DNA from 3 places in the Pseudomonas sp. FW305-20 genome. Region 1 is predicted to be linked to each of the others. Evidence: predicted binding sites of a transcription regulator. Region 1 holds the regulator's gene; each other region holds the start of a gene.
What was found. The regulator FliA, encoded in region 1, starts transcription of late flagellar genes. The targets are predictions, from matches to a motif close to CTAAAGTTTNNNNNNNNNNNGCCGNTAA.
Positions count from the first base shown of each region.

Region 1 (10,649 bases):
GCAGCGACTTCCTGGCTTTGAAAATCCGTGAAATCGCGGTGGCCAACGAAGTGCTGCTGCTTGAGTCGCCGGCACTGGCGCGTTCGATCTACCACTCCACCGAGCTTGATCAGGAAATCCCTGGCGGGCTCTACCTTGCTGTCGCCCAGGTGCTCGCTTACGTCTACCAGATCCGCCAGCACCGTGCCGGCAAGGGTAAGCGCCCGGATCCGCTGAAGGGCGACCTGCCGATTCCGCCCGACCTGCGGCGCGACACCTGAGAGAGGCGCGTGTAGCAGCTGTCGAGCCTGCGAGGCTGCGTTCGGCTGCGCAGCAGCCGTGAAACTCTGGCGAGGACTTCGTCCTCGGACGCAGCCTCGCAGGCTCGACAGCTGCTACAGGCGTTGAGCGGCCGGACCAGGCACTGCAAATTCCTTGATAAACCCCTCTATTTCCCGCCTCTGCAAAAGTTGGAAGGCTTCTTGCAGTAGCCGCTCTGCGCCCGCTTCAGGCGTCAAAAAGTTTGCTTTAAAGGAACGGGGAAAACCGGTGGATCGCTCTCAGTTATTCAACACTGCACGCACAAACGTTGCCGACCTGAGTCGAGGCAATCTGGGTGTGCCGTTGTTGCTGCTGGTCATGCTGGCGATGATGATGTTGCCGGTGCCGCCGTTCCTGCTGGACGTGTTCTTCACGTTCAACATCGCGTTGTCGATTGTCGTGTTGCTGGTCTGTGTTTACGCGTTGCGGCCGCTGGATTTCGCGGTGTTCCCGACCATCCTGCTGGTGGCGACCCTGTTGCGACTGGCGCTGAACGTGGCCTCCACGCGGGTGGTGATGCTCCACGGTCAGGACGGCCATGCCGCCGCCGGTAAGGTGATCCAGGCCTTCGGCGAGGTGGTGATCGGCGGTAACTACGTGGTCGGTATCGTCGTCTTCGCGATTTTGATGATCATCAACTTCGTCGTGGTGACCAAGGGTGCCGGACGGATTTCCGAGGTGAGCGCGCGTTTCACCCTCGATGCGATGCCTGGTAAACAAATGGCGATCGACGCCGACTTGAACGCCGGTCTGATCGACCAGAACCAGGCCAAGCTGCGCCGGATGGAAGTGGCCCAGGAAGCCGAGTTCTACGGTTCCATGGACGGTGCCAGCAAGTTCGTTCGCGGTGACGCCATTGCCGGCCTGCTGATTCTGTTCATCAACCTGATCGGCGGCATGGCGGTCGGTATCTTCCAGCACGGCATGACCTTCGGCGATGCCGGTCGGGTGTACGCCTTGTTGACCATCGGTGACGGTTTGGTGGCGCAATTGCCATCACTGCTTTTATCGACAGCTGCGGCAATCATGGTGACCCGTGCTTCCGGCTCGGAAGACATGGGCAAGCAGATCAATCGCCAGATGTTCGCCTCGCCCAAAGCGTTGGCGGTGGCGGCGGGTTTGATGGCGGTGATGGGCCTCGTGCCGGGCATGCCGCACTTTTCCTTTCTCAGCATGGCAGCCCTGGCGGCGGGCGGCGCGTACCTGTTCTGGAAGAAGCAGAACGTGGTCAAGGTACAGGCCCTGCAAGAGGTCAAGCGTCAGCAGGAATTGCTGCCATCGCCGGCTCGCGCTCAGGAAACCAAGGAGCTTGGCTGGGATGACGTCACGCCGATCGACATGATCGGCCTGGAAGTCGGCTACCGACTGATTCCCTTGGTGGACCGTAATCAGGGTGGTCAATTGCTGGCGCGAATCAAGGGCGTGCGCAAGAAGCTGTCCCAGGATCTGGGCTTCCTGATGCCGACCGTGCATATCCGTGACAACCTCGACCTGGCGCCAAGTGCCTACCGCCTGACCCTGATGGGGGTGATCCTGGCCGAAGCGGAGATTTACCCGGATCGCGAGTTGGCGATCAACCCGGGCCAGGTCTACGGCACGCTCAACGGCATTACCGCCAAAGATCCGGCTTTCGGCCTGGAGGCGGTCTGGATCGAAATCAGCCAGCGTGCCCAGGCCCAATCCCTCGGTTACACCGTGGTCGATGCCAGTACGGTAGTGGCAACCCACTTGAACCAGATTCTCTACAAGCATTCGAGTGAGTTGATCGGTCACGAAGAAGTGCAGCAACTCATGCAATTGCTGGCCAAAAGCTCGCCAAAACTGGCTGAAGAACTGGTGCCGGGCGTGGTGTCGCTGTCGCAGCTGCTCAAAGTATTGCAGGCGTTGCTGGCCGAACAGGTGCCAGTTCGCGATATCCGCAGCATTGCCGAGGCCATCGCCAACAACGCCAGCAAGAGTCAAGATACTGCCGCGCTGGTGGCCGCGGTGCGCGTCGGCGTATCCCGTGCAATCGTCCAAAGCATTGTAGGCACTGACTCCGAGCTGCCAGTGATCACCCTGGAGCCAAGGTTGGAACAAATATTGCTCAATAGTCTTCAGAAGGCAGGACAAGGCTCGGAAGAGGGTGTTCTGCTGGAGCCAAGCATGGCTGAGAAACTGCAACGTTCGTTGATCGACGCGGCGCAGCGTCAGGAAATGCAAGGTCAACCGGTGATTCTGCTGGTCGCCGGTCCGGTTCGCGCGATGCTGTCGCGATTCGGCCGATTGGCAGTCCCGGGTTTGCATGTGTTGGCTTACCAGGAAATACCTGACAACAAGCAAGTGACCATCGTTGCGACAGTAGGGCCCAACGGCTGAGGTAGTGGTTTATGCAAGTTAAGCGTTTTTTCGCCGCCGATATGCGTCAGGCCATGAAACTGGTTCGTGATGAGCTGGGCGCTGATGCCGCCATCATTGGCAACCGCCGGATCGCCGGTGGCGTCGAGCTGACGGCTGCCCTGGATTACAAATTGTCGGCGCTGGCCCCGCGCGTTCCGAACATGGAACTCGAAGACGAGCTGCGCAAGACCCAGTCGCGGATCGTCACCGCCCAGGCCGAACTGAGCCTGCGCAGCGATGGCGAGAGCGACAAGTCCACCAATCGCCAATTGTTCGCCGGCCTGCCACTGACCGCCGCCGAGCCGCTGATCGAACCGACGTACACCGAACCCCATCGTCCTGCACCGGTTGCGGCACCAGCCTCTGGTGGCGTCGACCCACGGGCGTTCGACTCGATGCGTTTCGAGCTCAACAGCCTGCGCGAACTGATGGAAGTGCAACTCGGCTCCCTGGCCTGGAATCAGCTGCAAGGCAGCCGTCCGGCCCAGGCCAATCTTTGGCGTCGCCTGCAACGCATCGGCCTGTCCGGCCCGTTGTCGCGCGATTTGCTGGCGCTGATTACCGATATTGAAGAACCTCGTCAGGCCTGGCGCATGTTGCTGGCACACCTGGCGCGGATGATCGCCACACCGGAAGTCGAGCCTCTGGAGGAGGGCGGCGTGATTGCCATGGTCGGTCCTGCCGGCATGGGCAAGACCACCACCCTGGCCAAGCTCGCGGCCCGTTACGTGCTCAAGTACGGCGCGCAGAACATCGCGCTGGTCAGCATGGACAGTTTCCGTATTGGTGCTCAGGAACAACTCAAGACGTTGGGCCGGATCCTCAATGTGTCGGTGACTCACGTCGATCCGGGGCAGTCACTGGTACAGGCGCTGGAGCCCTTGCTGCGCAAACGCGTGGTGCTGATCGATACCGCGGGCCTTCAGGCCAGCGATCCGGCACTGCGCATGCAGCTCGAAAGCCTGGCCGGTCGTGGCATCAAATCGAAAAATTATCTGGTTTTGGCAACCACCAGCCAGAAACAGGTTCTAACGGCCGCTTATCACAGTTACAAGCGTTGTGGGCTCGCTGGCTGCATCCTGACTAAACTGGATGAAACGGCAAGTCTGGGCGAGGTGTTGAGCCTGGCCATCAGTCATGAACTGCCGGTGGCCTACCTGACCGATGGCCCGCGGATCCCGGATGATTTGCATCTGCCGCGTCGTCATCAGTTGGTCAGTCGCGCTGTAAGCGTGCAAATGCAAGAAGAACCCAGCGAAGAAGCCATGGCTGACATGTTCGCTGATATTTACCACAGCCCGACCAAGCAGGTGGGCTGAGGTACTAATGACAGTTTTTGTACCTACATCGATGGCCTGCCATGCATTGTTCAGTTAATGAACGCGCAGCCAGTAATGTGGCCTCCGTCTAAGTAAGACAAGGTAAAGAAATTCATGGGCAGCATGCATCCCGTACAGGTGATCGCGGTGACCGGCGGCAAAGGTGGCGTCGGGAAGACTAACGTGTCAGTGAACTTGTCCCTGGCTCTAGCTGAGCTCGGTCGGCGCGTCATGCTGTTGGACGCCGATCTGGGGCTGGCGAACGTCGACGTCCTGCTGGGGCTGACACCCAAACGTACGTTGGCCGACGTGATCGAAGGCCGCTGCGAGCTGCGCGACGTACTGTTGCAGGGCCCTGGCGGCATCCGCATCGTTCCGGCCGCGTCCGGCACACAGAGCATGGTTCATTTGAGCCCGGCCCAGCACGCCGGCCTGATCCAGGCGTTCAGCGATATCGGCGACAACCTCGACGTGCTGGTGATCGACACCGCGGCGGGCATTGGTGACTCGGTCGTCAGTTTCGTCCGTGCAGCGCAAGAAGTCTTGCTGGTGGTCTGCGACGAACCGACCTCGATTACCGATGCTTACGCACTGATCAAACTGCTGAACCGCGATTACGGCATGAACCGCTTCCGCGTCCTGGCCAACATGGCCCAGAGCCCGCAGGAAGGGCGCAACCTGTTCGCCAAGTTGACCAAGGTCACGGATCGCTTCCTGGACGTCGCCTTACAATACGTCGGCGCGGTGCCTTACGACGAAAGCGTGCGCAAGGCTGTGCAGAAGCAGCGCGCCGTCTACGAAGCCTTCCCGCGGTCCAAGTGCTCACTGGCGTTCAAGGCCATTGCCCAGAAGGTCGATACCTGGCCGCTGCCTGCCAACCCGCGTGGGCACCTGGAGTTTTTCGTCGAGCGCCTCGTGCAACAGACCGCAGGACCTGTGCTATGACAGCCGGTGGCTACAACCTTTACAAGAAGTCGGCACGTGACGCGCAGTACGAGCTGATCGAGCGTTACGCGCCACTGGTTAAACGCATTGCCTACCACTTGCTGGCGCGTCTGCCGGCCAGTGTCCAGGTCGAAGACCTGATCCAGGCCGGGATGATCGGCCTGCTTGAAGTGTCGACCAAATACGACGCCAGCAAAGGCGCGAGTTTCGAGACGTACGCGGGCATTCGAATCCGCGGCGCGATGCTCGACGAAGTACGCAAGGGGGACTGGGCGCCACGTTCGGTCCACCGCAATACCCGGATGGTCAGCGACGCCATTCGCTCGATTGAAGCTAAAACCGGCCGTGACGCTAAAGATCACGAAGTTGCGGCCGAACTCCAATTGAGTCTCGACGATTATTACGGGATTTTGAACGACACCCTGGGTAGCCGGTTATTCAGTTTCGACGATCTGTTGCAGGACGGCGAACACGAAGGGCTGCACGAGGATGGCGCGAGTGCACATCTGGAGCCGTCACGCGATCTGGAAGATGAACGCTTCCAGGCGGCGCTGGCGGACGCGATTGCCAATTTGCCGGAGCGTGAGCGACTGGTGTTGGCGCTGTACTACGACGAAGAGCTGAACCTCAAGGAAATCGGTGAGGTCCTGGGGGTCAGCGAATCGCGGGTCAGCCAGTTACATAGCCAGTGCGCGGCCCGTTTGCGGGGGCGTTTGGGGGAGTGGCGAGCGCGCTGAAGGCAGTGTGGGGGCACTGCGAACGCGGCTGGTGGGGTGTTGAACCTTGCCGGTCACGATCTGTTGTGCTCCAGACAGTCATCGAGTGCATTGCCGGATTGATTGAAATGGCGTGTCCAGGTGCTGGGCGCGTTTAAGACTGCTTGGAGGTCGAATTGGACAAGAACATGAAAATCCTCATCGTTGATGACTTCTCAACGATGCGGCGGATCATAAAAAACCTGTTGCGTGACCTTGGGTTCACCAACACGGTCGAGGCTGACGATGGCATCACTGCGATCCCGGTCCTCAACAGCGGCAGCATCGACTTTCTGGTAACGGACTGGAACATGCCTGGCATGACCGGCATCGATCTGCTGCGTCACGTACGCGCGGATGAAAAGCTCAAGCACCTGCCAGTGCTGATGGTCACCGCTGAAGCCAAGCGCGAGCAGATCATCGAAGCGGCCCAGGCCGGTGTTAACGGCTATGTGGTCAAACCCTTCACGGCCCAGGCGTTGAAAGACAAAATCGAAAAGATTTTCGAACGCATCGGTTGATCCACTTCGCCACGGGGGAGCTATGGAGCATAACGAGTCTTCACAGGGCGATTTCGAATCGACCCTGAAAAAACACGCGGTCGAACTGGTCGAAAGCCTTGAAAAAGGCAGGTTCGGCGACGCTGTGCAACTGATCCATGAGCTCAATCAGACCCGTGACCGTGGCCTGTATCAGGAAGTGGGCAAGCTCACTCGCGAGCTGCATAGTGCGATCGTCAATTTCCAGATTGACCCGAACATGCCGCAAGCCGAGGAGGTCTCGCAGATCACGGATGCCACCGAGCGCTTGGGTTATGTGGTCAAGCTGACCGAAGCCGCGGCCAACCGCACCATGGACCTGGTGGAAAACGCCACGCCGCTGGTCAACGGCCTGAGCAACGAAGCCCAGGCCTTGAGCACCGATTGGGGACGGTTCATGCGTCGCGAAGTCGGGGCTGAAGAGTTCCGCGAGCTGGCTCGGCGAGTCGACGGTTTCCTGACACGCAGCAGCGAAGACAATCGCGTTGTGTCGAGCAACCTCAACGACATTCTGCTCGCTCAGGATTACCAGGACCTCACCGGTCAGGTGATCAAGCGCGTGACCCAACTGGTCACCGAAGTTGAAAGCAACCTGCTCAAGCTCGTGCTTATGGCCAGTCAGGTGGACCGCTTTGCGGGCATCGAACATGACCGTGAAGCGATGCTGGCAGAAAAAGATCCGCAAAAACATCTCTCTCAGGGTGAAGGTCCGCAGATTCATGCCGATAAAAGAGAAGACGTTGTGTCCGGTCAGGACGATGTAGACGATTTGCTTTCCAGCCTTGGATTCTAGGAGCACCCCTACACATGAGCTTCGGCGCCGATGAAGAGATCCTTCAGGATTTCCTGGTTGAGGCCGGCGAGATTCTAGAGCAACTGTCCGAACAGCTGGTCGAGCTTGAAAGCCGACCTGATGATGCGGACTTGCTCAATGCAATTTTTCGCGGTTTTCACACTGTAAAAGGAGGCGCCGGCTTCCTCCAGCTCAACGAGCTGGTGGAGTGCTGTCACATCGCCGAGAACGTGTTCGACATCCTGCGCAAGGGTGAACGTCGCGTCGACTCGGAACTGATGGACGTGGTTCTTGAAGCGCTGGATGCGGTGAACGGCATGTTCACCGAAGTCCGCGAGCGCAGCCCGATCACGGCTGCCACACCAGAATTGCTGGCGGCACTGGCCCGTTTGGCCGAGCCGAAAACCGCCGATGAAACGGCACCGGTCGCTGGCGTGGTGGAAGAACCTGCCGCCGAGAGCGAGTCGGGTGACATCACCGATAACGAATTCGAACAACTGCTGGACTCGCTGAACGCCGTCAAGGCTCAGGCAGAAGCCCCGGCAGTTGTGCCAGCGCCGAGCAGCAATGCAGCGGGCAGCGACGAAATCACCGATGCCGAGTTCGAGTCGTTGCTCGATCAACTGCACGGTAAAGGCCAGTTCGCCGTCGATGCGGTAGCCTCGGCGCCAGCCGCACCGGTTGCCCCGAAAGCGCCAGGCGACAGCTCCGATATCACCGACGACGAGTTCGAAGCACTGCTCGATCAACTGCACGGCAAGGGCAACTTTGCCGTTGATGCGCTGGAGTCGGCCATTGCTGCGGTCCCGGCCCCGGCTGCGCCTACCGCAAAAGCGGCTGGCGGCGATCTGATCTCCGATCACGAGTTCGAATCGCTGCTCGACGAATTGCACGGCAAAGGCAAGTTCACTGAAGTCGGCACTGGCGCCGCTGTTTCGGCACCTGTCACCAAGGCTCCTGCCGCTGCAGCGAAACCTGTCGCCAAAGCGCCCGAGCCTAAAGCCGAAGCGCCGAAGCCTGCTGCTACCCCGGCCCCGGCTCGTGCCGCGTCTGCGCCGCCAGCGGAAAAACCGGCCAGCGAAGCCGAGACCACCGTGCGCGTCGATACCGCACGTCTCGACGAAATCATGAACATGGTCGGCGAGTTGGTACTGGTGCGTAACCGTTTGGTCCGTCTGGGCCTCAACAGCGGCGACGAAGCCATGTCCAAGGCCGTGTCGAACCTCGACGTGGTCACGGCCGACCTGCAAACCGCGGTCATGAAGACCCGGATGCAACCGATCAAGAAGGTCTTCGGGCGCTTCCCTCGTCTGGTTCGCGACCTGGCTCGCCAGCTCAAGAAAGAGATCAACCTGGAACTGGTCGGCGAAGAAACCGACCTCGACAAGAACCTCGTCGAGGCCCTGGCCGACCCGCTGGTCCACTTGGTGCGCAACTCGGTCGACCACGGTATTGAAGAGCCGGCCGAGCGTGAAGCGATGGGCAAGCCGCGCAGCGGCAAGGTGATCCTGTCCGCTGAACAGGAAGGCGACCACATCCTGCTGTCGATCTCCGATGACGGCAAGGGCATGGACGCCGACGTTCTGCGCGGCATTGCCGTGAAGAAAGGCTTGATGGACAAGGATGCGGCGGATCGTCTCAGCGAGTCCGATTGCTTCAACCTAATCTTCGCGCCGGGTTTCTCGACCAAGACCGAAATTTCCGACGTCTCCGGTCGCGGTGTGGGCATGGACGTGGTGAAAACCAAAATCGCCCAGCTCAACGGCACCATCAATATCTACTCGACCAAGGGCAAGGGCTCGAAGATCGTCATCAAGGTCCCGTTGACCCTGGCGATCATGCCGACGCTGATGGTCATGCTGGGCAACCAGGCGTTTGCGTTCCCGCTGGTGAACGTCAACGAGATCTTCCACCTCGACCTGTCGCGCACCAACGTGGTGGACGGCCAGGAAGTGGTGATCGTGCGGGACAAGGCGCTGCCATTGTTCTACCTCAAACGCTGGTTGGTCAGTTCCGCCGCTCACGAAGAGCAGCGCGAAGGCCATGTGGTGATCCTTTCGGTGGGCACGCAGCGGATCGGCTTCGTCGTCGATCAACTGGTGGGCCAGGAAGAAGTGGTCATCAAGCCATTGGGCAAAATGCTCCAGGGAACCCCGGGCATGTCCGGCGCCACCATCACCGGTGACGGCCGCATTGCGCTGATTCTCGATGTTCCGAGCATGCTCAAGCGTTACGCCGCACGGCGTATTTGATTCTGGTGGGGCGGGGCGACTGAGCCTCGCTCCGCCTAACGGAGTGTTTATGGCAGTTAAAGTCCTGGTGGTGGACGATTCGGGGTTTTTCCGCCGCCGCGTCTCGGAAATTCTTTCAGCGGATCCGAATATCCAGGTCGTCGGCACGGCGACCAACGGAAAAGAGGCGATTGATCAGGCGCTGGCCCTCAAGCCAGACGTGATCACCATGGACTACGAGATGCCGATGATGGATGGCATCACGGCAGTGCGGCACATCATGCAGCGCTGCCCGACCCCGGTGTTGATGTTCTCCTCGCTGACCCACGAAGGCGCTCGGGTAACCCTCGATGCGCTGGACGCTGGCGCGGTGGATTTCCTGCCGAAGAATTTCGAAGACATCTCCCGCAACCCGGAGAAGGTCAAGCAACTGCTGTGCGAAAAGATTCTCAGCATCTCGCGCAGTAACCGTCGCGCCAACACCTACAGCGCTCCGGCACCTGTAGCCGCACCCGCCCCGACGCCTGCACCTTCGAGCGTCAGCAGCTACGGCAGCAGCGCGCCTGCGCGTCCGGCACCGGCGCCGATTCCAGCGCGTACCCCTGCGCCAGCCTCGTCGTCGCCAGCGCCGAAACGCAAAGCCTACAAACTGGTCGCCATCGGCACGTCCACTGGCGGCCCGGTTGCCTTGCAGCGGGTGCTGACCCAGTTGCCGGCCAGTTTCCCCGCACCGATCGTATTGATCCAGCACATGCCGGCGGCCTTTACCAAGGCTTTCGCCGAGCGTCTGGACAAGCTCTGCCGCATCAGCGTCAAGGAAGCCGAGGATGGCGACATCCTGCGTCCGGGCCTGGCGTTGCTGGCGCCGGGTGGCAAGCAAATGATGATCGACGGCCGTGGCGCGGTGAAAATCCTGCCGGGCGACGAACGCCTGAACTACAAGCCGTGCGTGGACATCACCTTCGGTTCCGCGGCCAAGTCTTACGGTGACAAAGTTCTGGCGGTCGTATTGACCGGCATGGGCGCCGATGGTCGTGAAGGCGCGCGTCTGCTCAAACAGGGCGGCAGTGCAATCTGGGCGCAGGATGAAGCCAGCTGCGTGATCTACGGCATGCCGATGGCCATCGTCAAAGCCGAACTCGCTGACGCGGTGTACAGCCTGGACGATATTGGCAAGCATTTGGTCGAGGCTTGTATCTGATGGATGTTTTAAGCCTCATCGGGATCATCATGGCGTTCGTCGCCATTATTGGCGGCAACTACCTTGAAGGCGGCCACCTCGGCGCCCTGGCCAACGGCCCGGCGGCGTTGATCGTTATCGGCGGAACCGTCGGTGCGGCGCTGCTGCAGTCACCGATGAGCGCCTTCAAACGCGCCATGCAGATTCT
Region 1 covers NZ_JBYTAJ010000015.1:100,974-111,622, forward strand. Annotated here, with positions in the region: gene flhB (flagellar biosynthesis protein FlhB) at 1-260, shown strand, start outside; gene flhA (flagellar biosynthesis protein FlhA) at 529-2,658, shown strand; gene flhF (flagellar biosynthesis GTPase FlhF) at 2,670-3,998, shown strand; gene fleN (flagellar synthesis regulator FleN) at 4,113-4,943, shown strand; gene fliA (RNA polymerase sigma factor FliA) at 4,940-5,680, shown strand; gene AC3WP4_RS15290 (chemotaxis response regulator CheY) at 5,848-6,219, shown strand; gene AC3WP4_RS15295 (protein phosphatase CheZ) at 6,242-7,030, shown strand; gene AC3WP4_RS15300 (chemotaxis protein CheA) at 7,045-9,282, shown strand; gene AC3WP4_RS15305 (protein-glutamate methylesterase/protein-glutamine glutaminase) at 9,332-10,462, shown strand; gene AC3WP4_RS15310 (flagellar motor protein) at 10,462-10,649, shown strand, end outside.

Region 2 (10,649 bases), on a different contig from region 1:
CGCACCTGGCGGATCCAGCGCACCACCGCGATGCTCCAACCCTGACCGGCAGCATCCTCGATACCGACCATCTCACCGGCCTGCAACTCGGCCGGCACTGCGCCAGGCCAGGCCAGGCAGTAACCGCCGGGGCTGTGATTGACCACTGACAGGACATGGGTCGGGAAGTGCTGATTGCGGTCGGACGCTTCGCGACTGTCGTCATTCTGAAGTTGTGGATATTCGATCTCTTCGTAGGGCAATAAAGCGTCTGCATTGCCTTGGGGTGCAGCGTCGAAGGCATGGTGCCATTGGTCCTTTTCCCGGCCGGACACAGGCGTCACCGAAAACTGTGCAGGCCGGGCGCCGGGGTTTTTCAGGATGTCGCTGAATGAGCGTTGCCCACCCAGATAAAAATGCAGCGCGCTCATGCCCAGGCACAGGGTCAGCGTGCCATGGCCCACGGTACGCTGGAAACCGCGCTCGGCCGTCTGGCCCCAGGCGGCATGAAGGTGTTGCAACGTGTCCAGGCTTAATCCCGCCGGCACGGGCAGTGGCGATGAACTGTCATTTTTTTGCAGATGAGCTTCAATTGCCGCGACCAACGGCTGCGGATCGATCCCCAGCAAACTCTCCTGCTGTTCTGCGCGGAACTTGGTGCGGTAACGCGGCCCGGTGTCGAGGTCTTGCGCGACGGCAAACAACCCGGTGGCCGGCATGCCCGGTTGCAGCTTGATCCATCGGCTCCAGGGCTCCAGCACCTCGGCCACCCGGGCTATCTGATGCTGGCGCAGTTGGTTGCAGCGTGAGGCGCCCAGCAGCAAGGCGACCACGTACGTCTGTTCGATACTCAGGGTTTGCGTCTGGCTGGCCAGCTCATCGCGCAGGCTCGTGTGCTGGAGCCGGTGCGCGCAGGCGATCCGGTAGAGCTGATGCAACTCCAGCCACAAGCCTTCCGGCACCGGGCAATAGAGTTTGGTCGCGCGAATCAGCGGCCCGTTCAGGCAATGGATCGCCCGTTGCAGCGCCTGGGTCAGCAGCGGCGCACGGTCCTTGCTGAACTTCGGTGTAATGCGCACCACGATCTGTTTATAGCCAATGGCCAAGTGACTTTGCAGCGCCTGGCAGAGGTTGGCGATCTTGCGGGAACGCTCGTCGAGGACAATCGATTGATGCAGGAAATGCTGCTCAAGGTGTTTGCAGACGTAATACACCTCAGGCCGCAGCAGTTCGAGCAATTGCAGGCGATTGTCGCTGGGTGTGAACAGCTGATTGAGTTCGCTCAAGCCTTTATATAGCTGACGAGCGGTTTCACCGATGTTGGCTTTGGGCAGATTGGCGATCCAGCGCTTGAGATCGCGCGGGGTGGCTTCACAGAACGACAGGCGCACCTGCAGCGGAACGGGCGCGCGTAGCAGAAGATGGGGGCTGGTCTCATTCATGCCGTGAAAAAACTCCAACCGGTAAATGGGCAGTGAATGATCTGACTGTAGCAGCTATGGATTTTTACCGTTTGTCTGTCAGTCGAGTGTCATCCGGGCGTACTACTAATCTGACAGTCGTGCGACTGGATACGCACAGTCGTACGGCCTGCTGCCTACGCAGGGCAGGTCTCTTGTAACTTCAAGGAGATGAAGTTTATGTCTAGATACGTAGTGGCAAATCAATGGGGCGGTAGTTCGGCACCCTGGCATCCGGGCGGAGACTGGACGCTAGGCGCGCGGGACAACCAGAACGTTGTCGCGATCGAGATCAAATCGGGCGATGGCGGCAAGAGTTTCACCGGCACCATGACGTATGCGGGTGAAGGTCCCATTGGCTTCAAGGCTCAGCGCACGGGCCAGAACCAGTACAACGTTGAAAATCAGTGGGGCGGCAACGACGCTCCATGGCATCCGGGTGGCAAATGGGTCATCGGCGGCCGTGATAATCAGAACGTTGTGGCGTTGAGCGTGACCTCCAGTGATGGAGGGAAAAACCTCAGTGGCACCAATACCTACGCCAACGAAGGGCCGATCGGCTTCCGTGGACAGATAGAGTAACGGCACCACCGAAATGTCCGACCCCGCGAAGACGTTCGCGGGGTCGGATCAGGGATCAGGCTTTTGCCAGGCCCATGCCCTGGCCCATCTGCACCGGCGAACCGGCCGCCAGCTCTTCAGCCCACTTCACTTGATCAGGCCCGAACAGCACGACAGCGGTCGAACCCAGTTTGAAGCGACCCAGTTCTGCACCTTTCTCCAAATGGATCGGCGCACGGGCAGCTTCGTCGTAGCGGAAGGTTTTCAGCTCGCGTTTCGGCGGCGTGACCAGCCCGGCCCAGACGGTTTCGATCGACGCAACGATCATTGCGCCCACCAGCACCACGGCCATCGGCCCGCGCTCGGTGTCGAAAATGCACGCCACACGCTCGTTACGGGCGAACAGTTCCGGAACGTTTTCGGCGGTGGTCTGGTTGACCGAGAAGATCCGGCCCGGGATGTAGACCATCTCGCGCAAGGTGCCGGCCAACGGCATGTGCACGCGGTGGTAGTCCTTCGGCGACAGATAAATAGTCGCGAAATCGCCGCCCATGAACGGCGCTGCGTTGGCAGCGTCGCCGCCCAGCAATTCCAGCACGCTGAAGCTGTGGCCCTTGGCCTGGAACACGCGACCGTGTTCGATCGGGCCGAGTTGGCTGACCGCACCGTCGGCCGGGCTGAGGATCGCGCCAGGCGTCTCGTCCAGCGGGCGAGCGCCGTCCTTCAAGGCGCGGGTGAAGAATGCGTTGAAGTGTTCGTAGGCAGTCAGGTCTTCGACCAGCGCCTGGGACATGTCCACCTGATAACGCTTGGCGAACCAGGCGGTGAAGGCGTTCTTGAACCAGCGCACGCGGCATTCGGCAATGCAGCCGGCCAGGCGCGACAGCAAGTGATGGGGCAGCAGGTATTGGCTGAGGATAAACAAACGCTTATTCATTAACTGTCCTTAAAAACCTTAAAGCTCTACGGGCGTATCGGGATGGTTGCCCCATTCGCCCCAGGAACCGGCGTAGCCTTTGACCCGCGGATAACCGAGGGATTTGGCCACCAGATAGGTGAAGCCAGAACGATGGTGAGTCTGGCAGTGGGTAATGACTTCTTTGTCTTTGCTGATCCCGAGTTTTTCCAGGATCTGCGGCATGTCGGTGCGGATGCGCAGGTTGCGCGCCTGATCCATGCCCGCGGTCCATTCGAAATTGACCGCGCCGGGAATGTGCCCGCCCTTGGCTGCCAGGACTTTCTCACCGGAGTATTCCAGCGGCCCGCGTGCATCCCAGATCGCCAGGTCGGCGGCACCGAGACGGCTTTGCAGGTATTCGCGGGTGGCAGTGGGTTCGTCGTGCAGGGTCAACGCAACCGGGCCGCCGACCGGCGCCGGGATCTGGATCGACATGGGCAAGCCTTCTGCCAGCCAGGCCTTCAGGCCGCCGTCGACATAGTGGTACTTGCTGTGGCCGATGACATCCAGCAGCCAGATAAAGCGCCCGGCCCAACCGCCGCCTTCGTCGTCATAGACGACGTAGACCGCATCAGGGTTGTGTCCCAGCTCACCGAACAACGCTTCGAGCGCCGCTTGCGGCGGCATCAGTCCCGGCGCAGGCGCGTGACCGAGTTGCGTGCGTTTCGGATCGACAAAACGCGCACCGGGGATATGCCCTTCGGCATAGCGGGCGCTGCTGGTCAGGTCTACCAGAATCAGTTCGCGGGCGTCGAGACGCGGGAGCAAGTCGCTCGGCTCGATCACCAGCGGCAAGCCAGAGAAGTCAGACATGTGAGGTCTCCAGAGCACAAAGGGGAGGATTGTATAGCAGCGTCATGAGGGCCTGTTATCAGTTATTTCGGCAGGGGAAACAACGGGGCTTGTAGCAGCTGTCGAGCCCCGGCGAGGCTGCGAAGCAGTCGTGAACCTGGCGAATGCGATCTGCCGGATATACCGCAATCCCTGATTTTACGACTGCTTCGCAGCCGAACGCAGCCTCGCCGGGGCTCGACAGCTGCTACAGGCCGATGCTGCTTTCGTTGCTAGCGGTGACTAAAGCTGTGCAGTGCCTTTTCGATGCACTGCGCGGTTTTGCCGAAGGCTTGTACGGTGATTTCAGAGAACGGTCCGCCGCCCTGATCCGCCACCACAATCATGATCACCCGGCCGTTATTGACCAGTGAGCGTAGCAGCAGGTGTTCGCCGCCGAACTGCGAGCGCAGGCTGGCCGGCAGCATGGCCGAGAATTGTGCGTTGTTGGTCGGCGTCAGGCGCACCTGGGCTTGTTGCGAGAGCAGGCGTTGCAGCACGGTGCTTTGGCTGACGACAAAATTCAGGCCGGCCGCTTCCTTTGGCAGCCCGGCCGTCTGGTGCACTCGCAGATTGGCGTGGGTGCGGTCGGCCATCAGGATCATCACCCGACGCATGCCGCACGCGACCAAAGCGTCCCGGGCAGACGTGGTCAAGTGCATGGCATTGGTGAAGCGGCTGGGCTCGACCAGCAGCTCGGCGCATTGTCTGCGCCATTTCGCCAGGTCTTCGGCGGTCGGCGCCGGGGCCGGCAGCAAGCCTGCGTGCACGCGGTTCATGCCCCACGGCCAGATCAGCGAAACGGCGGGGTGCCAAAGGTCTGGCATGGCGTGATGGCGGGCGCTGTTGGCGGCCTGTTGGTGCAACTGCTGCTGCACTTCGTCCATCGGCATTTGCAGGTAAAGGCTGGTCAGGAACTGCCAGCGCTCACTGTGTGGACTGTTCCAGGACTGCTGCGCCGACAGCGCCAGACCGTTGGCCAGCAGCACCGTATTGGCCGGCTGATTGAGCCAGCGACGCAGCGTCGGGTCGTCATCGAGGCGGTTCTGCTGGCGCAATGGATGATCGCTGTCGCGCGCGATGCGCAGCACTTTCACCAGCTCACGCTGCTCGTTGAGCAGCAGCCGATAACCCTGCTGCACCCAGATCGGCAGGCGCCAGATGTCCACGAGCGCCAGGCAGATTTCCAGCAGACGCGTGCCGAACAATTGCTTTTCAACGTTGTGCGCCGACTCGCCTTTGTGCATGACCCGCAGTTCCCACTCTTCGAGCAACTGCGGATGAGTCAATGCCATCGGCCACAGCGGCGAGAGAAACAGCAGGCTGCCCCAGTGGATGTCCTGCCACAGTCGCGCCAGGCGACTGGCGAAAAAACCGTTGGCCTGTTGGGTCGCGTGCTGGCTGATCAGCTGCAGCTGACGCAGGGCAATCGGGATCTCCGATTGCGGCAGGGCAGGCAACCGGGCGAGCAGTTCTTCGGTGCGTTTCAAACCGAGGCGATTGATCGCCACCTCAAGGTTTTCCGCAGGTTCGGTCATGCTGCCATGGGTGTGGCGATTGGCTTCGCGAATCACGCTCAAGGCCAGCGCCGGGCTGTCCTGTATCAGTTCGGCGATATCGCGCAGAGAGCTGCGACTGTTGGCGATGGCCTTGCAGACACGGTCATGACTGGCTTGCGGAACCGGCAGGCGCACGCCATCGAGAAGCTTGACCCAGCCTTCGAGAGTGGTCGGTTTTGGAATTGGAACGTTCGTTTCGTTAGCCATGTCTGGACGCGATCACCGTCTGCATTACCTATGCCCGGAGCGGGCCAAATTGGCTTTTCGCCTGAACTGGCTATAGTCTGGCGCAGTTTTGCCGATAAGTAGAAGAAGAGATTTTTTAACTTCCGAATATGACCTTGAACCCGACTCAGTAAGTGCTCTCCTACCTATGGCTAAAATAATCGGCATCATCGTCGTATTCGCGAGCGTGCTCGGCGGATACGTGCTCTCCCACGGCAAAATTGCCGCCCTGATTCAGCCCTTCGAGGTGTTGATTATTGGTGGTGCGGCCCTCGGCGCATTCCTCCAGGCCAACCCCAGTTACATGACCATGCACGTGCTCAAGAAATCCCTGGGCATGTTCACTTCGCGTTTCAGCCACACGTTCTATCTGGAAGTGCTGGGCCTGATCTACGAGATCCTCAACAAGAGCCGCCGCGAAGGCATGATGGCCATCGAAGGCGACATCGAAGACGCTGCTGCGAGCCCGATCTTCGCCAAGTATCCGGCCGTGCTCAAAGACGAACGCATGACCGCATTCATCTGCGATTACCTGCGCATCATGTCCTCCGGCAACATGGCGCCCCATGAGCTTGAAGGCCTGTTCGACATGGAGCTTTACAGCCTCAAGGAAGACCTCGAGCATCCGTCCCACGCGGTGAACGGTATTGCCGACGCCATGCCCGGTTTCGGTATCGTCGCGGCGGTACTCGGTATCGTGGTGACCATGGCTTCGCTGGGTGAGGGCGATCAGAAATCCATCGGCCTGCACGTCGGTGCGGCCCTCGTCGGTACCTTCTTCGGTATTCTCGCGGCGTACGGTTTCTTCGGTCCGCTGGCTCATTCCCTGGCGCACGATGCCAAGGAAGAACTCAACGTCTACGAAGCCATCAAGGCCTCGCTGGTCGCTTCGGCTTCCGGTATGCCGCCATCGCTGGCGGTGGAGTTCGGTCGCAAGGTTCTGTACCCGGCGCACCGTCCTAGCTTCGCTGAGCTGGAACAAGCGGTTCGCGGTCGCTAGTGCTCTGTTTCGTAAATACGTTCCTTTTTTGGCGAGTGACTGTTGTTGCCAGACAAGGCGCCGCGACGAGTCATAGCCCGCTATGGCGAGGAGCGGCAACGCCGTATGGCGACAACAGGCACCGCCAAAAAGGAACAGTATTTGTGAGACAGAGCACTTAGATCATGGAAAATAACCAGCCGATAATCATCAAGCGCGTCAAGCGCATCGCCGGCGGGCATCACGGGGGCGCCTGGAAAATCGCCTTCGCTGACTTTGCAACGGCGATGATGGCGTTCTTCCTGGTGCTGTGGCTGCTGTCCACCGCAACGCCTGAACAGAAGATCGCCATCGCCGGTTACTTCAAGGACCCGGTCGGCTTTTCCGAAAGCGGCACGCCGTACATCATCGACCTGGGCGGCACACCGACCCTGGCGCCGGAGAGCACCCTCAACCCCGAGGTGAAATCCCAGCCGCAACCGGACAAAGTCACCATCGACGCCGAGCAGGTTGAGGGCATGGCCGAACAGGTCGAGAAGGAACGTCTCGAGCTGTTGCTGCAAGAACTGCAGAACAAAGTCGAAGAAAACCCGCAACTGAAGAAATTCAAAGACCAGATCCTGTTCGAAATTACATCGGATGGTTTGCGCATCCAGATCGTGGACGCCGAAAACCGGCCGATGTTCGACTCAGGCTCGGCGCGTTTGAAGCCGTACTTCGAAGACATCCTCCTGGCCATGGCCGACACCATCAAAGCGGTGCCGAACAAGATCAGCATCAGCGGCCACACCGATGCCAAGCCGTATTCGGGCACGGGTGATTTCGGTAACTGGGAACTCTCGGCCAACCGCGCCAACGCAGCACGTCGTGCGCTGGTCGCAGGTAGTTATCCGGACACTCAGGTGGCGCGGGTCGTCGGTTATGCCTCGTCAGCCCTGTTCGATCGCAAGAACCCGTTCAACCCGGTCAACCGCCGTATCGACATCGTGGTGCTGACCAAGAAAGCCCAGCGTGCCATTGAAGGCTCGCAAGGTGCGGAACCGGCTCCAGAGCCAGCGCCGACACAAGGGCAGGGCGGCCCGGGCGAAGTGCCCGCCACGCCAGCCGATCCGAATGCGCTGCCGGCGGATAAAGAGCCGTTGCCGGCGCATGAGCTTCGGCAGCGGTTGAATCTGTTCGAGGATCCGGCACCGAAGCCGGGTGAGCCGCCGAAGCAGTGACCCATGAAAAAGCCGACAGTGATGTCGGCTTTTTTTTGCGGCTTTCACTGGTTTGGAAGCCACTTCATTTTCAGTGTGTGCACGGTCCCACAGGTTTTGTGCCGGTCTAGTAGCTGGTTTCCGGCAAACTCGCGATGATCGAGCGATAGCTGTTCATCCGTTGCTGCTGCACGCGGCCTTCTTCCAGGGCCTTGAGCAATGCGCAACCCGGCTCGCGGTCGTGCTTGCAGTCGCGGAAGCGGCAGGTGCCGATCAGGTCGTTGAACTCGATGAAGCCAGCTTCGACGTCGGCACGGCTGACGTGGCCCAGGCCGAATTCGCGGATACCCGGGGAGTCGATCAACTCACCGCCGCCGGGGAAGTGGAACAGCCGCGCGGTCGTGGTGGTGTGAGTGCCCTGGCCGGACAGCTCGGACAGCGGGCCGACACGGGCTTCGACTTCCGGCAGCAGAGTGTTGACCAGCGAGGATTTGCCGACGCCGGATTGGCCGACGAATACGCTGATGTGCCCGTCCAGTTGTGCCTGCAATTGCTCCATGCCATTGCCGTGGTGGGCCGAGACTTCCAGTACCGGGTAACCCAGCGTGCGGTAAACCGCCAGCAAGGCATTCAACGCCGGGGCGTTCTGCTCGTCGATCAGGTCGAACTTGTTGAGCAGCAGCAGCGGACGAATCCCGGCGTGCTCAGCGGCGACCAGATAACGGTCGATCAGGTTGGCATGGGGCTCGGGCAGCGGCGCGAAGACGATGACGATCATGTCGACGTTGGCGGCGACAGGCTTGAGCTGGCCACGGCTGTCCGGACGGCAGAGTTCGGTTTTACGCGGCAGTTGCGCCACGATCACGCCGATACCCTGGTTGCCGGCACGCCAGACCACCTGATCGCCGGTCACCAGCGCAGGCAGGTTGGCGCGCAAATGGCAGCGGAACACCTGGCCGGCCAGATCGCCATCGAGGGCTTCGACTTCGACCTGCACACCGAAGTGCGCGATCACCAGGCCGGTTTGTTCCGGACCCAGGTCGCCACCTTCAAGTGCCTCGACAGCCGAGGACTCGCGTTTGGCGGCGCGGGCAGCGCGTTCGCCCTGAATCTTTTCGATGCGCCAGTTTTGACGACGATTGAGTTGGCGTTTGGCCATGGGTGTTCCGTATCAAGAATGCAGCGATTAGGTAAAACGGCCGCGAGTTTAGCACGCCCGGCCGCCGCCCTAGGCTAAACTGCGCAGCATTGCCTAGGAGCCGACACATGCAAAACCCGCAGAATCTGATCTGGATCGACCTGGAAATGACCGGTCTGAACCCTGATACCGACGTCATCATCGAAATGGCCACCATCGTCACCGACAGTGACCTGAACACCTTGGCCGAAGGTCCGGTGATCGCCATCCACCACAGCGACGAAATTCTCGCTGGCATGGATGAGTGGAACACCCGTCAACACGGCGGCTCCGGGCTGACCCAGCGGGTTCGCGACAGCCGTATCAGCATGGCCGAAGCCGAAGCCGAAACCATCGCCTTCCTGGAAAAATGGGTGCCGAAGGGCAAATCGCCGATCTGTGGCAACAGCATCTGCCAGGACCGTCGCTTCCTTTATACGCACATGAAATCCCTGGAAAGCTTCTTCCACTACCGCAACCTCGACGTATCGACTCTTAAAGAGTTGGCCGCACGCTGGGCGCCGGACGTGCGCGACAGCTTCAAAAAGGGCAGCACTCACCTGGCCCTGGACGACATTCGCGAATCGATCGCCGAGCTGCAGCACTATCGCAAGCATTTCATCAAGTTCTGATGCAGAGCGGTGAGGGCTTTTGTGGCGAGGGGGCTTGTCGAAACGTCGCACCGCCCCGTTCGGCTGCGAAGCAGTCGTAAATCGGCTGGCGCGTACTGCCTGACAAAACACGGTGCCAGGTTCTGGGGCCGCTACGCGACCCAACGGGGGCAAGCCCCCTCGCCACAGGTATGCGTGAATGCTTCGACGCTCTCTTTTGGTACCTCAGCGAAGTGAGTAGACTGCGCGCCTTCCTGCAAGGACCGCCACCATGTTGCTGATGCTTTACCTGATTGCCATCACCGCCGAAGCCATGACCGGTGCCCTGTCTGCCGGTCGTCGCGGGATGGACTGGTTTGGCGTGGTGCTGATTGCCTGCGTCACGGCGTTGGGCGGCGGTTCGGTGCGTGACGTGCTGCTCGGCCATTACCCGCTGACGTGGGTCAAACACCCGGAATACCTGGTGCTGACCTCGGTGGCAGCGATGTTCACGGTCTTCGCTGCACGCTGGATGCGCCACCTGCGCTCGCTGTTTCTGGTGCTCGACGCCGTGGGCCTGGTGGCATTCACCCTGATCGGCTGCATGACCGCGCTGGAAATGGGCCACGGCATGCTGGTGGCCTCGGTCAGCGGTGTGATCACCGGGGTTTTCGGCGGCATCCTGCGCGACATCTTCTGCAACGACATCCCGCTGATCTTCCGCCGCGAACTCTACGCCAGCGTCTCGTTCGCCGCGGCGTGGTGCTACATGCTGTGCATTTACCTGCAATTGCCGGGGGAACAGGCGATTTTGATCACCCTGTTTGGCGGTTTCCTGCTGCGGTTACTGGCGATCCGGTTTCACTGGGAAATGCCTAAATTCGTCTACAACGATGAAGCCTGACATCGCGCAGCCTTTGTAGCAGCTGCCGAAGGCTGCGTTCGAGGCCGCAGGACTCGCTTTGCAGGATGACGACTGCTCCGCAGCCGAACGCAGCCTTCGGCAGCTGCTACACAAGTCCGTGTTGTTTCAGGGCCCATTCCACATGTTCGCGGACCAGTTCTGAAGGGTATTCACGGCGCGCCTTAAGCGCTTCAACTACCGGAATGCTCGACGGGGCATTGCCCAGG
Region 2 covers NZ_JBYTAJ010000017.1:15,178-25,826, forward strand. Annotated here, with positions in the region: gene AC3WP4_RS16215 (cyclic-di-GMP receptor FimW-related protein) at 1-1,421, opposite strand, end outside; gene AC3WP4_RS16220 (lectin OAA family protein) at 1,620-2,021, shown strand; gene asd (archaetidylserine decarboxylase) at 2,077-2,937, opposite strand; gene AC3WP4_RS16230 (rhodanese-like domain-containing protein) at 2,956-3,771, opposite strand; gene AC3WP4_RS16235 (HDOD domain-containing protein) at 4,023-5,555, opposite strand; gene motA (flagellar motor stator protein MotA) at 5,722-6,573, shown strand; gene motB (flagellar motor protein MotB) at 6,738-7,772, shown strand; gene rsgA (small ribosomal subunit biogenesis GTPase RsgA) at 7,879-8,910, opposite strand; gene orn (oligoribonuclease) at 9,018-9,560, shown strand; gene AC3WP4_RS16260 (trimeric intracellular cation channel family protein) at 9,811-10,422, shown strand; gene queG (tRNA epoxyqueuosine(34) reductase QueG) at 10,529-10,649, opposite strand, start outside.
Region 2: a site for FliA is predicted at 5,626-5,653, ahead of motA (flagellar motor stator protein MotA). Genes of this name have one in related genera too.

Region 3 (10,649 bases), on a different contig from region 1:
ACCAAGTGCTCGGGCGGGGTGCGAGTCAAGCGCAAGGCGATATCGGCATCCCGACGGCTGAGGTTGGCGAAGTCGTTGGACGTACTCAGCTCGATGGTCAGCGCCGGGTAACCAGGCATGAACTTCGCCAACGCCGGCAGCAACAAGCCTTGCAAGACCGAATCGGTGCAGGTCAGGCGCACCGTGCCGCTGATGACTTCACCGCCCTGCTCCACGCCAATGCGCGCAGCCTCCAGCGCCTGTTCGGCACGCTCAGCCTGCTCGGCCAGGGTTTTCGCCAAGGTGGTGGGCAAGTAGCCGGCGCGGCTTTTTTCGAACAGTTGCTGGCCCAGCGCAGCTTCCAGTCGGCGCACGCCGCGAAACACGGTCGAGACGTCGACCTTCAACAGCGTCGACGCCCGGGCCAGAGAGCCGCCGCGCACCAACGCGAGGATCAGGGACAGGTCGGGGTAATCCAGCCGATAGTGCATCGGTGCATTGATCAATTGGGATAACGCCAATATTGAGTGCGTGCACGCCAATCTATAGTGGCTGCCAGGAATCAACAAGCGTGGAGCGCACTCATGGAAACCCGCCCAATTCGCATCGCCCTGATCGGCGATTACGACTCGCAAGTCACCGCTCACCAGGCGATCCCCATCGCCCTCGGCATGGCCGCTGAACAGGCGAACATCGACGTGCAGTTCCAGTGGTTGGCCACCGACCGTATCAGCGCCGATGCGCCATCGGCTGATTTCGACGGTTTCTGGTGCGTGCCCGCCAGCCCTTACCGCGACAGGGACGGTGCGTTGCGAGCGATTCGTTTTGCCCGTGAACAGCAACGGCCGTTCCTGGGGACCTGCGGCGGCTTTCAACACGCCGTACTCGAATACGCCCGAAATGTTCTGGGCTGGGACGATGCCGAACACGGTGAAACATCGCCGGATGCGGAACGAGCGTTGCTCACGCCTCTGAGCTGTTCGCTGGTGGAAGCCGTCGACAGCATTCATCTGGTTGAAGGTTCGTTGATCGCCGATGCGTACGAAAACGCTGAGATTGTCGAAGGCTATCGCTGTCGCTACGGCGTCAATCCAGCGTTCGAACGTGAGTTGTTGAGCCAACAGTTGTGCGCTGTTGGCCACGATGCTTCAGGTGACTTGCGGGCGGTGGAACTCAAAGGGCATCCGTTCTTCGTCGCAACACTGTTCCAGCCTGAACGCGCAGCGCTCAAGGGCAAGCTGCCGCCGCTGGTCCGTGCGTTGATCGCCGCCTGCAAGGGGCAGAAGTCATGATCGCCAACACTGCGCCAGCGCCTTACTACGCGGTGATTTTTACCTCCCTGCGCACCGACGGTGATCACGGTTACCACTAGAACGGGCGTATGCGTTCAACCAGTGAATGGTTGTGGTGTTCTTACGGCCGTCATCGCGAGCAGGCTCACTCCCACATGGGTTATGTGTCGATCACAAGACCCATGTGGGAGATTTTATGTAGCAGAGCCACCACAGCCACCGCAACAGCTCTGCACGAGACTGCGAACCGCCGAAATCTCCGGCACTTCCCGCCGATTCATGTACACCCGCAACGGCTCGGTGATGTTGATCCGGTCATCGATGTTCTGATCCAGCAACAACTGAATCAGCTCACGCTTGAGCGTCATGGCCTGCGCGGAACCTGGGGCCCAGACGAATTCGCTGGTGGGAATAATGCCGTCGTCAGCCACGTCCATGCCGAAGGAGTCTTCGCTGAAACGAACGATGTACTGGCCGGTCTTGCGATTGAGGCCGACGAAGCCTTTGAGTTGGTCGGCGGCCTGGCAGATGAGCTCGGAAGTGGTGCGCATGATAAACCTCACAGAAGGTCGCAAAGGACCGGTGATCGATGGTTTACACGCAGGGCAAGCGAATGGGCGTTCCCTCTGCCGGGGTAACTGCCGCGGCCAAGAGTACTGCAAAGAAGCGCACAAAAGCGCTGAAAAAATCTGCTTTAAACAGGTTTATGTCGGTCTGGCGATAGCGCAAGCGGCGCTCAGTTGTTAAAAGAGACGTCTTTGAAAACCTGCGAAAGGACCTCGACCATGCCTGCTACCTTCACCAAGAGCGCCCTGTTGCTGAGTCTGATGCTGGGCCTCGGCCAGGCACAGGCCGCCAGCGAGCCAAGCCCCACCGCATTGGCCGCCCGCATGGGCATCCCGCATCCGGCCGTGATCGCTCACCGTGGCGCGTCCTTCGATGCCCCGGAATCCACCGCCGCCGCCTACAAACTGGCCCGCGATCTGGGTGCCGACTACCTGGAACTGGACGTGCAACGCAGCAAGGACGGCGTGCTGTTCGCCCTGCACGACGACAACCTGCAACGCACCACCGATGTCGCCAGTAAATTCCCTGAGCGCAAGGACCGCCCTGCCAACGACTTCACTATCGCCGAGCTGAAAACCCTCGATGCCGGCAGCTGGTTCAACGCTGCCTACCCGGATCGCGCGCGTCCTGCGTATGTCGGTCTGAAAATTCTGACCCTCGATGAAATCATCGACATTGCCCAAGGCAATCCGCTGCACAAGCCCGGTCTGTACATCGAAACCAAAGAGCCGAAGCAGTTTCCCGGGATCGAGCGCGACCTCAAGGAAAAACTCCAGGATCGCGGCTGGTTGAGCCCGGCGGGTTCGAAACTGGCGAAGAGCGATCTGGCGGTTGGCCAGGGCAAAGGTAAAGTCGTGCTGCAAACCTTCGAGAAGAGCAGTCTCGAACTGCTCCAGAAAGAAATGCCGACAGTGCCGAAAATCCTCCTGCTGTGGGTCGGCGAAGGCAGCATCGAGCCAAAATCCAAGGTGACGTTTGCCGAGTCCGGCGACAAGGACAAAGCCACCTACTACGCCAAACAGCAACCGAAAGACAAAGCCGAATTCCAGCAATGGGTCGAGTACGCCAAAGCCCAGGGCGCGATCGGCACCGGCCCATCTGCGGCGCTGACCAAGGGTGGCGATCAGAGTTACTCGGACCTGGTGCAACCCTGGATGAACCAGTACACCCACGATCAGGGCTTGTTGGTGCACGTTTACACCGTCGACGATGCCGTGGATTACCAGAAAGTCATGGACGCCGGCGTCGACGGTATCTTCACCAACCGCGCCAGCGAGTTGCTCAAGTTCTACAAACGTCCGGCGGCGGCCAGCGTGGCGCAGTTGCTGCAGAACAACGGTTACTGATGAACGTGGGAACGATCCATACCCAGTCGCGTTCGGAGAATTAAGGGTGGATTAAGTTGCGCCGGTTAACCTGATCCCACTTAAACAGATCACCTAAGGAAAGAACCTCATGAAAACCCTGACTGCCCTGTTCACTGCCGCTGCCCTGACCCTCACCGCTGGCCTGGCCCAGGCCGATGTCCGCGTCGACCAGATCCCCGAGCTGGTCAAAAGCGGCAAGATCAAGTCATTGGAATCAATGAACGAGGAGGCTCTGAAACTGCATCCTGGCGCGACCATCACCGACACCGATCTGGATAACCACTTCAATGGCTACGAGTACGAAGTCGAACTGCGCACTGCCGACGGCAAAGAATTTGACGTGGACTTCGATGCCACCACTGGCAAAGTACTGAGCAACAAGCAAGACAACTGATGCGCAAATAACAAGCCGCACGATCTTCGGATCGTGCGGCTTTTTTGCATCTCAAATTCAGGTAATCAAGTCGCGCCAACGCAGCGGCAGCCCGCTAGAATCACACCAAACTGTTCATTGCAGAGATGGGTCGAAATGGGGCAAGCAGCGGCAGCAGACATCGCCACGATCGGCCGGATCAGTGCGGTGCCGGCGATTCTTCAAGTGATCCGCGAACTGACGGGCCTGCGCTTCGTCGCCGTGGCCCGGGTCACCGAAGATTCATGGACCGCGTGTGCGGTGCTCGACCAGCTGAATTTCGGTCTACAGGTTGGCGGGGAGCTGGATCTTGCCACGACCCTGTGCCACGAAATTCGTCAGGCGCATCACTCGGTGGTCATCGACAAAGCCAGTGAAGACCCGCTTTACCGCGATCACCACACCCCTCGTCTCTATCAGTTCGAAAGCTACATCGCCGTGCCGGTTTTCCGCACCGACGGACGCTTTTTCGGCACCATCTGCGCCCTTGACCCCAACCCTGCACCGCTCAAATCCAGCACGATCCAGAGCACCATGGAATCCTTCGCCCGGATGCTGGCGCTGCAAATCGAGGCCGAAGAAAACCTGCAAAAGACCGAAACAGCGCTGAACCAGGAACGGGAAACCGCCGAACTGCGCGAACAGTTTATTGCCGTGCTCGGGCATGATCTGCGCAACCCTTTGTTCGCCATCAGCGCCGGTGCCGAAATGCTCCTGCGCAAACTACCCGATCCGGCGAATCAGCAACGGGCCCGGCACATCCTCACCAGCGCCCTTCGTGCGACCAAACTGGTGGATGACGTTCTGGATTTCGCTCGCGGCGCTTTGGGCCGTGGCATTCCAGTGAACATCGAGCCGTGCCCGGATCTTGAGGATGCCTTGCGGCATGTGATTTCAGAGGTTCAGAACGTCCATCCCGACCGCACCATAACCTCGTCTATCGGCGACCTGCGCAGCATTCATTGTGATCGCGAGCGGGTCGCGCAATTACTCTCCAATCTGGTGGCGAACGCAGTTGCTCACGGAGAGGACGATAGTCCGATCGAAATCAGCGCGCAGATCAACGAAGGACAGTTCGTGCTGAGCGTGAAAAACCAGGGCGTGATTGCCGAGGATGCGCTGCCCTATCTGTTCCGGCCCTACGCGCGCCCGGCCAGCGGAGCACCGCAGACCGGCCTCGGGTTGGGGTTGTACATTGCCAGTCAGATTGCTCGGTCCCATGGCGGAAAACTGGACGTGGTCTCGACCGAGCAACAGGGCACGACGTTTACTTTCAGCTTGCCGGTGTGATCTGCCAGGTCATTCCCGTTACGCGCTTAAACGCGCCGTCACTTCATTCAACTGCCCCGACAACCCGTGCAGGTTCTGACTGGCCGCTTCGGTGCGCTGCACGTTGTCCAGATTGGTGCTGGCGATACTGGTGATTTCGGTGAGGTTGCGCGAGATGTCTTCGGCCACCGACGTCTGCTCTTCCGCGGCAGTGGCGATCTGGCGGTTCATGTCGCGGATAGCTTCCACGGCAAGGGTGATGCGCTCCAGCATGACGCCGGCCTGAGTCACTTGCTCGACACTTTCCTCGCTGCGCGACTGACCGCTTTCAATCGCCAGAGCGGCGTCCACCGCGCCGGTTTGCACCGTTTGAATGATCTGGTTGATCTCGATGATCGACGCCGCCGTGCGCTGGGCCAGGCTGCGGACTTCATCCGCCACCACCGCAAAACCGCGCCCGGCTTCACCGGCACGGGCTGCTTCGATGGCGGCGTTGAGCGCCAGCAGATTGGTCTGCTCGGCGATGCCGCGAATCACTTCCAGTACCTTGCCGATGCGCCCGCTGTCGGTTTCCAGACGACGGATGACCGTGGCGGTATTGGCGATTTCGCCGCGCATTTGGGTGATGGTGTGAATGGTGCCCTGCATGACTTTTTCGCCTTGCTGGGCGGACTGGTCGGCATCATCGGCGGCGCGTGCCGCATCGGCGGCGTGACGTGCGACTTCTTGCGCGGTAGCGGACATTTCGTTCATCGCCGTGGCCACCTGATCGGTGCGGTTGAACTGCTCGTTAGTGCCGCTGGCCATCAGGGTTGCGATGGAATTCAGTTCACCGCTGGCGCTGTCCAGATCCGAGGCGCTGCGCTGCAAACGGTTGAAGGTTTCGGCAAGAAAATCGCGCAGGGTATTGGCGGCTATCGCCAGTTTTCCCAGTTCGTCCTGACGGGTGCTGGCCACGCGTTCGGCGAAACGCCCCTGGCTGAGTTGCGCCACGTACTCGATCAGTTTGCGAATCGGTTCGACCAGGTTGCGGTTGACCAGCCACAGGCTCAACAACCCGATCAACAGCCCCGAAGCGAGCATCACTATGATCCCCAGCAACACGGTGCGGTCGGCGTCGGCGCTGATCAGCTTCGATTGCTCGGCCCCTTGCTTGCGTAACTCACTGACCAACTCGCTCATCTGATCGCTGGTTGCGCGGTCGACACCTTTGACCGCCGTATCACCAGCCGTTGGGTCGGCGCCTGCCGCCACGTAGGCGTCACGGCCCTTCCGATAAGCCGCGCCCAACAGACGATGTTCGTCCCGCAGGCGTTCGATGCGCGTCTTGAGTGACGGCTCGATACCCTTCTGCCCGGCCAGTTCACCGAGGATGCCCTGCACATCGCGCTGACGGTCTTCGAATTGCTTCCAGTATTTGTCCAGATCCGCAGGCTGCTTGCCGCGTAGCAGAACGTTTTTCCACTCTTGTACCTGCACCTTGAATTGCAGGTTGGCTTCATCGATCAATTGCGAGGTGTGCAGCGGGCCTTCGATCAGATTCGCGTAGTTCTGAACACCGCTGGAAAGAAAGTGAAAGCAGGCCAGGGCGATCAACAGCATCGCGAACAGGCTGCCGCTCAGCAGGGCGAGAATTTGCGCTCTCAAGGACTTTTGCAAAAACATCGGAAGGTACTCATGACAGGAATGAGGCACGCCGGGCGAGGCGTGAAAGAAGTCCGGACATCCCTGTCTGCGACCTTGGCCAGTGGTCAAAGCCGTGCGAGTTAACGTAGGCAAGATCGGCGGGCCAGAGCGGTTCTTTAACCAATTCCGACCGTCGGTAGCGCCATCATTTCGCCTCCACCGCCTTGTCACAAAACGGTCAAAACTCCTTGCAATGATGCGGTTCAAGTGAACCTGTGAAACCCGCAACAGGCGCCTCCTCACAGCGAGACCCCATGAACCACAGCATCGACCAACGTCATCGCGACACCGACCTGTTCGGTCTGCTGTACGGTTTCAGTTTTCGCCCCGGCGAGCGCGGCCGCGAGCTCGATTCGGCCAAGGCGTTGCAGTGCCTGCAACAACCCGGCGACAACGACGAATTTCTCTGGCTGCACCTGAACCTGGCCCACGCCGCATGCGAGCGCTGGATGAAAAGCCATCTGCAATTGCCCGATGAATTTTTCGAAGCACTGCATGAAGGTTCGCGTTCGACGCGTATCGAGCATGTGGATTCGGCGTTGCTGGCGGTGGTCAACGACGTGGTGTTCAACCTCAGCAGCATGGTGTCGTCCGATGTTTCGACCTTGTGGGTTTGCGCCCGCAGTCGGCTGATCGTCAGCGCACGGCTGCAACCGCTGCACTCGGTGGACAAGCTGCGCTCGTCGGTGAAGGCCGGTGAGTGCTTTCGCTCGCCACTGGAATTGCTGGTGCATCTGCTGCGCGATCAGGGCGAAGTGCTGACCCAGATCGTGCGCAAGACCAGCCTCAGTGTCGATCAGATCGAAGATGAGTTGCTGTCTTCGCGGCTGTCGACCAACCGGGCTGAGCTGGGTGCCAACCGACGGGTGCTGGTGCGCTTGCAACGCTTGTTGGCGCTGGAGCCGGGCTCGTTGCTGCGCCTGCTCAATCGCCCGCCGCAGTGGTTGCAAAAGGAAGACGTCAAGGAGCTTCGCAAGTCCACCGAGGAGTTCGCGCTGATCATCAACGACCTCACGGCGTTGGGCGAACGGATCAAGCTGTTGCAGGAAGAAATAGCCGCCAACCTCAACGAACAGAGCAACCGCACGCTGTTCACCCTGACCGTGGTGACGGTGCTGGCGTTGCCGATCAACATCATCGCCGGGTTCTTTGGCATGAACGTCGGCGGGGTGCCGCTTTCCGGCGACCCGGAAGGGTTCTGGATTCTGGTGGCATTGGTCGCGACGTTTACCGTGATCGCCGGGCGTTGGGCATTCCGTAAGCGCCAGGATTATTAATATCGGAGCGCCTTCGATTCACTGTGGCGAGGGGGCTTGTCGGAACGCCGCACCGCCCCGTTCGGCTGCGCAGCAGTCGTAAACCTGCAAAAACGATGTAACTGAAAGAATGCTGGGGGCCGCTTCGCGACCCAACGGGGGCAAGCTCCCTCGCCACAGGTACTGCATTCTGATCAACGGATCGGCAATAAACCCAAACACTGACTTAACTCAGCCTCTCTGTAACATTCAGCAACGATCATGGGCGACATTCCTTCTCTCCTCAGGATTGTCCGTCATGGCGACTCCTTCCTTCACCGCCGCCCAGGCGCCCACCAGTAGCTCCAAACCTCAACTCGATAAAAAGCCCAGCCTGCTGACCCTCGTGATTTTCTTCGCGGTGCTGGGCAGCGGGTTGTTGTTTACCGCCTACAGCCTGATGCACGACATGAATGAGCTCGGCACCGTGGTGACCACCTGGACGCCGTTTCTGCTGTTGGGCGTGGCGCTGCTGATTGCCCTCGGCTTTGAATTCGTCAACGGTTTCCACGACACTGCCAACGCCGTGGCCACGGTGATTTACACCAACTCCTTGCCGCCAAATTTCGCGGTGGCCTGGTCCGGATTCTTCAACTTCCTCGGGGTGCTGCTGTCCAGCGGCGCGGTGGCGTTCGGCATCATCGCCCTGCTGCCGGTGGAGCTGATTCTGCAAGTCGGTTCTTCCGCTGGTTTCTCGATGATCTTCGCCCTGTTGATCGCCGCGATCCTGTGGAACCTCGGCACCTGGTGGCTGGGGTTGCCGGCGTCTTCGTCGCACACCCTCATTGGCTCGATCATCGGGGTCGGCGTGGCCAATGCCCTGATGCACGGCCGCGACGGCACTAGCGGCGTGGACTGGGCGCAGGCAACCAAAGTCGGTTACGCACTGTTGCTGTCGCCGCTGATCGGCTTCATGTTTGCGGCGCTGTTGCTGTTGGCCTTGCGGGCTTTCGTCAAGAATCGTGCGCTGTACAAAGCACCCAAGGGCGACACTCCGCCACCGTGGTGGATTCGCGGCATGTTGATCCTGACGTGCACCGGCGTGTCCTTCGCCCACGGCTCCAACGACGGCCAGAAAGGCATGGGCCTGATCATGCTGATTCTGGTGGGCACGCTGCCGATGGCTTACGCGCTGAACCGCACCATGCCGGCCGACCAGGCGCTGCAGTTTGCCGCCGTGGCCGAAGTCACCCAGCAAGCGCTGGTCAAAAATGCGCCGTTGCCAGCGCCGGCCGACCCGCGCGCGGTGCTGTCCGAATACATGCGCAGCAAGGAAGCGTCACCGCAACTGATCCCCGCCCTGGCCGCGTTGACCGGCACTATCGGGAGTGAAGTGAAGGGCTACGGCTCGCTCGCAAAGGTCCCGGCCGAGGCCATGGGCAACGTGCGTAACGACATGTACCTGACCAGCGAAACCATTCGCCTGATGGACAAGAACAAGGTCGGCAACTTCGACGCCGATACCAATGGCAAGCTGCAACTGTTCAAGCAGCAGATCGACAACGCCACGCGGTTCATTCCGCTGTGGGTAAAAATCGCGGTGGCCATCGCTCTGGGGCTGGGCACCATGGTCGGCTGGAAACGTATCGTGGTGACGGTTGGCGAGAAGATCGGCAAGACCCACCTGACGTATGCTCAAGGCGCCTCGGCGGAAACCGTCGCGATGCTGACCATCGGCGCGGCGGACATGTTCGGCCTGCCGGTATCGACGACTCACGTACTGTCTTCGGGGGTGGCCGGAACCATGGTCGCCAATGGCGGCGGATTGCAGATGAAGACCATCCGCAACCTGCTGATGGCCTGGGTGCTAACCTTGCCGGCGGCGATTCTGTTGTCGGGCAGTTTGTATTGGCTGTTCACCCAACTCTTCTGATTCACCGCAGTTCCCATGTGGGAGTGAGCCTGCTCGCGATAGCGGTACACCTATCGACATCGATGTCGAACGTACTGATGCCATCGCGAGCAGGCTCGCTCCCACAGGTTATTTATCTAGCACATAAGACTGGCGCATCAGCACTCGCTCGCGTACCACGTCGTACACCCAGTGATAAACGTAGGTGTATGGCAGGAAAAACAGCAGCACACCGATATCCAGCAGGAACGCCTGCCACAGGCTGACCTTCAACCACCAGGCAATCAACGGCACCCCCACCGCAACCAGACCGCCTTCGAACAACAGCGCATGGACTACACGTACCCAGGCGTTGCGCACCAGGTTGTAGTGTTTGAGCGCGCGGTCGAACAATCCGTTGAAGATCACGTTCCAGGCCAGGGCAAGTGCCGCGATTGCCATGGTCACGACGCCCATGTCGAGCAGCGGTTTGTCCATGATCCACGCCAGCAGCGGGGTGCAGATCAGGATGGCCAACAATTCGAAACCAATGGCCTGGAAAATACGTTCAGTAATGGATTTGTTGGCGCTCATGGCCAGACTCCTCTGAGTGACTGTGGTTGCCATGATCTTTCTTCACACCGATACTTCATAACCATTAACCATCGATCAAGGCGATAGTTCATGGCTTCTCAAGAAGTGTTGCAGGCCTTCGTTCAGGCCGCGACTCAAGGCTCGTTTTCCGCTGCGGCGCGCAAATTGGGCCGCAGTCAGTCGACCATCAGCGCCGCCGTGGCCAGCCTTGAAATCGACTTGAACCTGACGCTGTTCGACCGCAGCAGCCGCAAACCGAGCCTGACCCCGGCCGGGCACGTGATGCTGCAACGGGCCGAGGACATTCTGGCCGCCAGCAGCCGGCTGGAAATGACCGCCAGCCAACTGTCCCAAGGG
Region 3 covers NZ_JBYTAJ010000043.1:18,240-28,888, reverse strand. Annotated here, with positions in the region: gene AC3WP4_RS25815 (LysR family transcriptional regulator) at 1-548, opposite strand, end outside; gene AC3WP4_RS25810 (CTP synthase C-terminal region-related (seleno)protein) at 564-1,271, shown strand; partial or broken gene AC3WP4_RS25805 (antibiotic biosynthesis monooxygenase) at 1,268-1,345, shown strand; gene AC3WP4_RS25800 (DUF2025 family protein) at 1,466-1,822, opposite strand; gene AC3WP4_RS25795 (glycerophosphodiester phosphodiesterase) at 2,057-3,184, shown strand; gene AC3WP4_RS25790 (PepSY domain-containing protein) at 3,294-3,599, shown strand; gene AC3WP4_RS25785 (GAF domain-containing sensor histidine kinase) at 3,735-4,907, shown strand; gene AC3WP4_RS25780 (methyl-accepting chemotaxis protein) at 4,926-6,551, opposite strand; gene AC3WP4_RS25775 (transporter) at 6,827-7,849, shown strand; gene AC3WP4_RS25770 (inorganic phosphate transporter) at 8,127-9,740, shown strand; gene AC3WP4_RS25765 (multidrug/biocide efflux PACE transporter) at 9,849-10,292, opposite strand; gene AC3WP4_RS25760 (LysR family transcriptional regulator) at 10,383-10,649, shown strand, end outside.
Region 3: a site for FliA is predicted at 6,665-6,692, ahead of AC3WP4_RS25780 (methyl-accepting chemotaxis protein). Genes of this name have one in related genera too.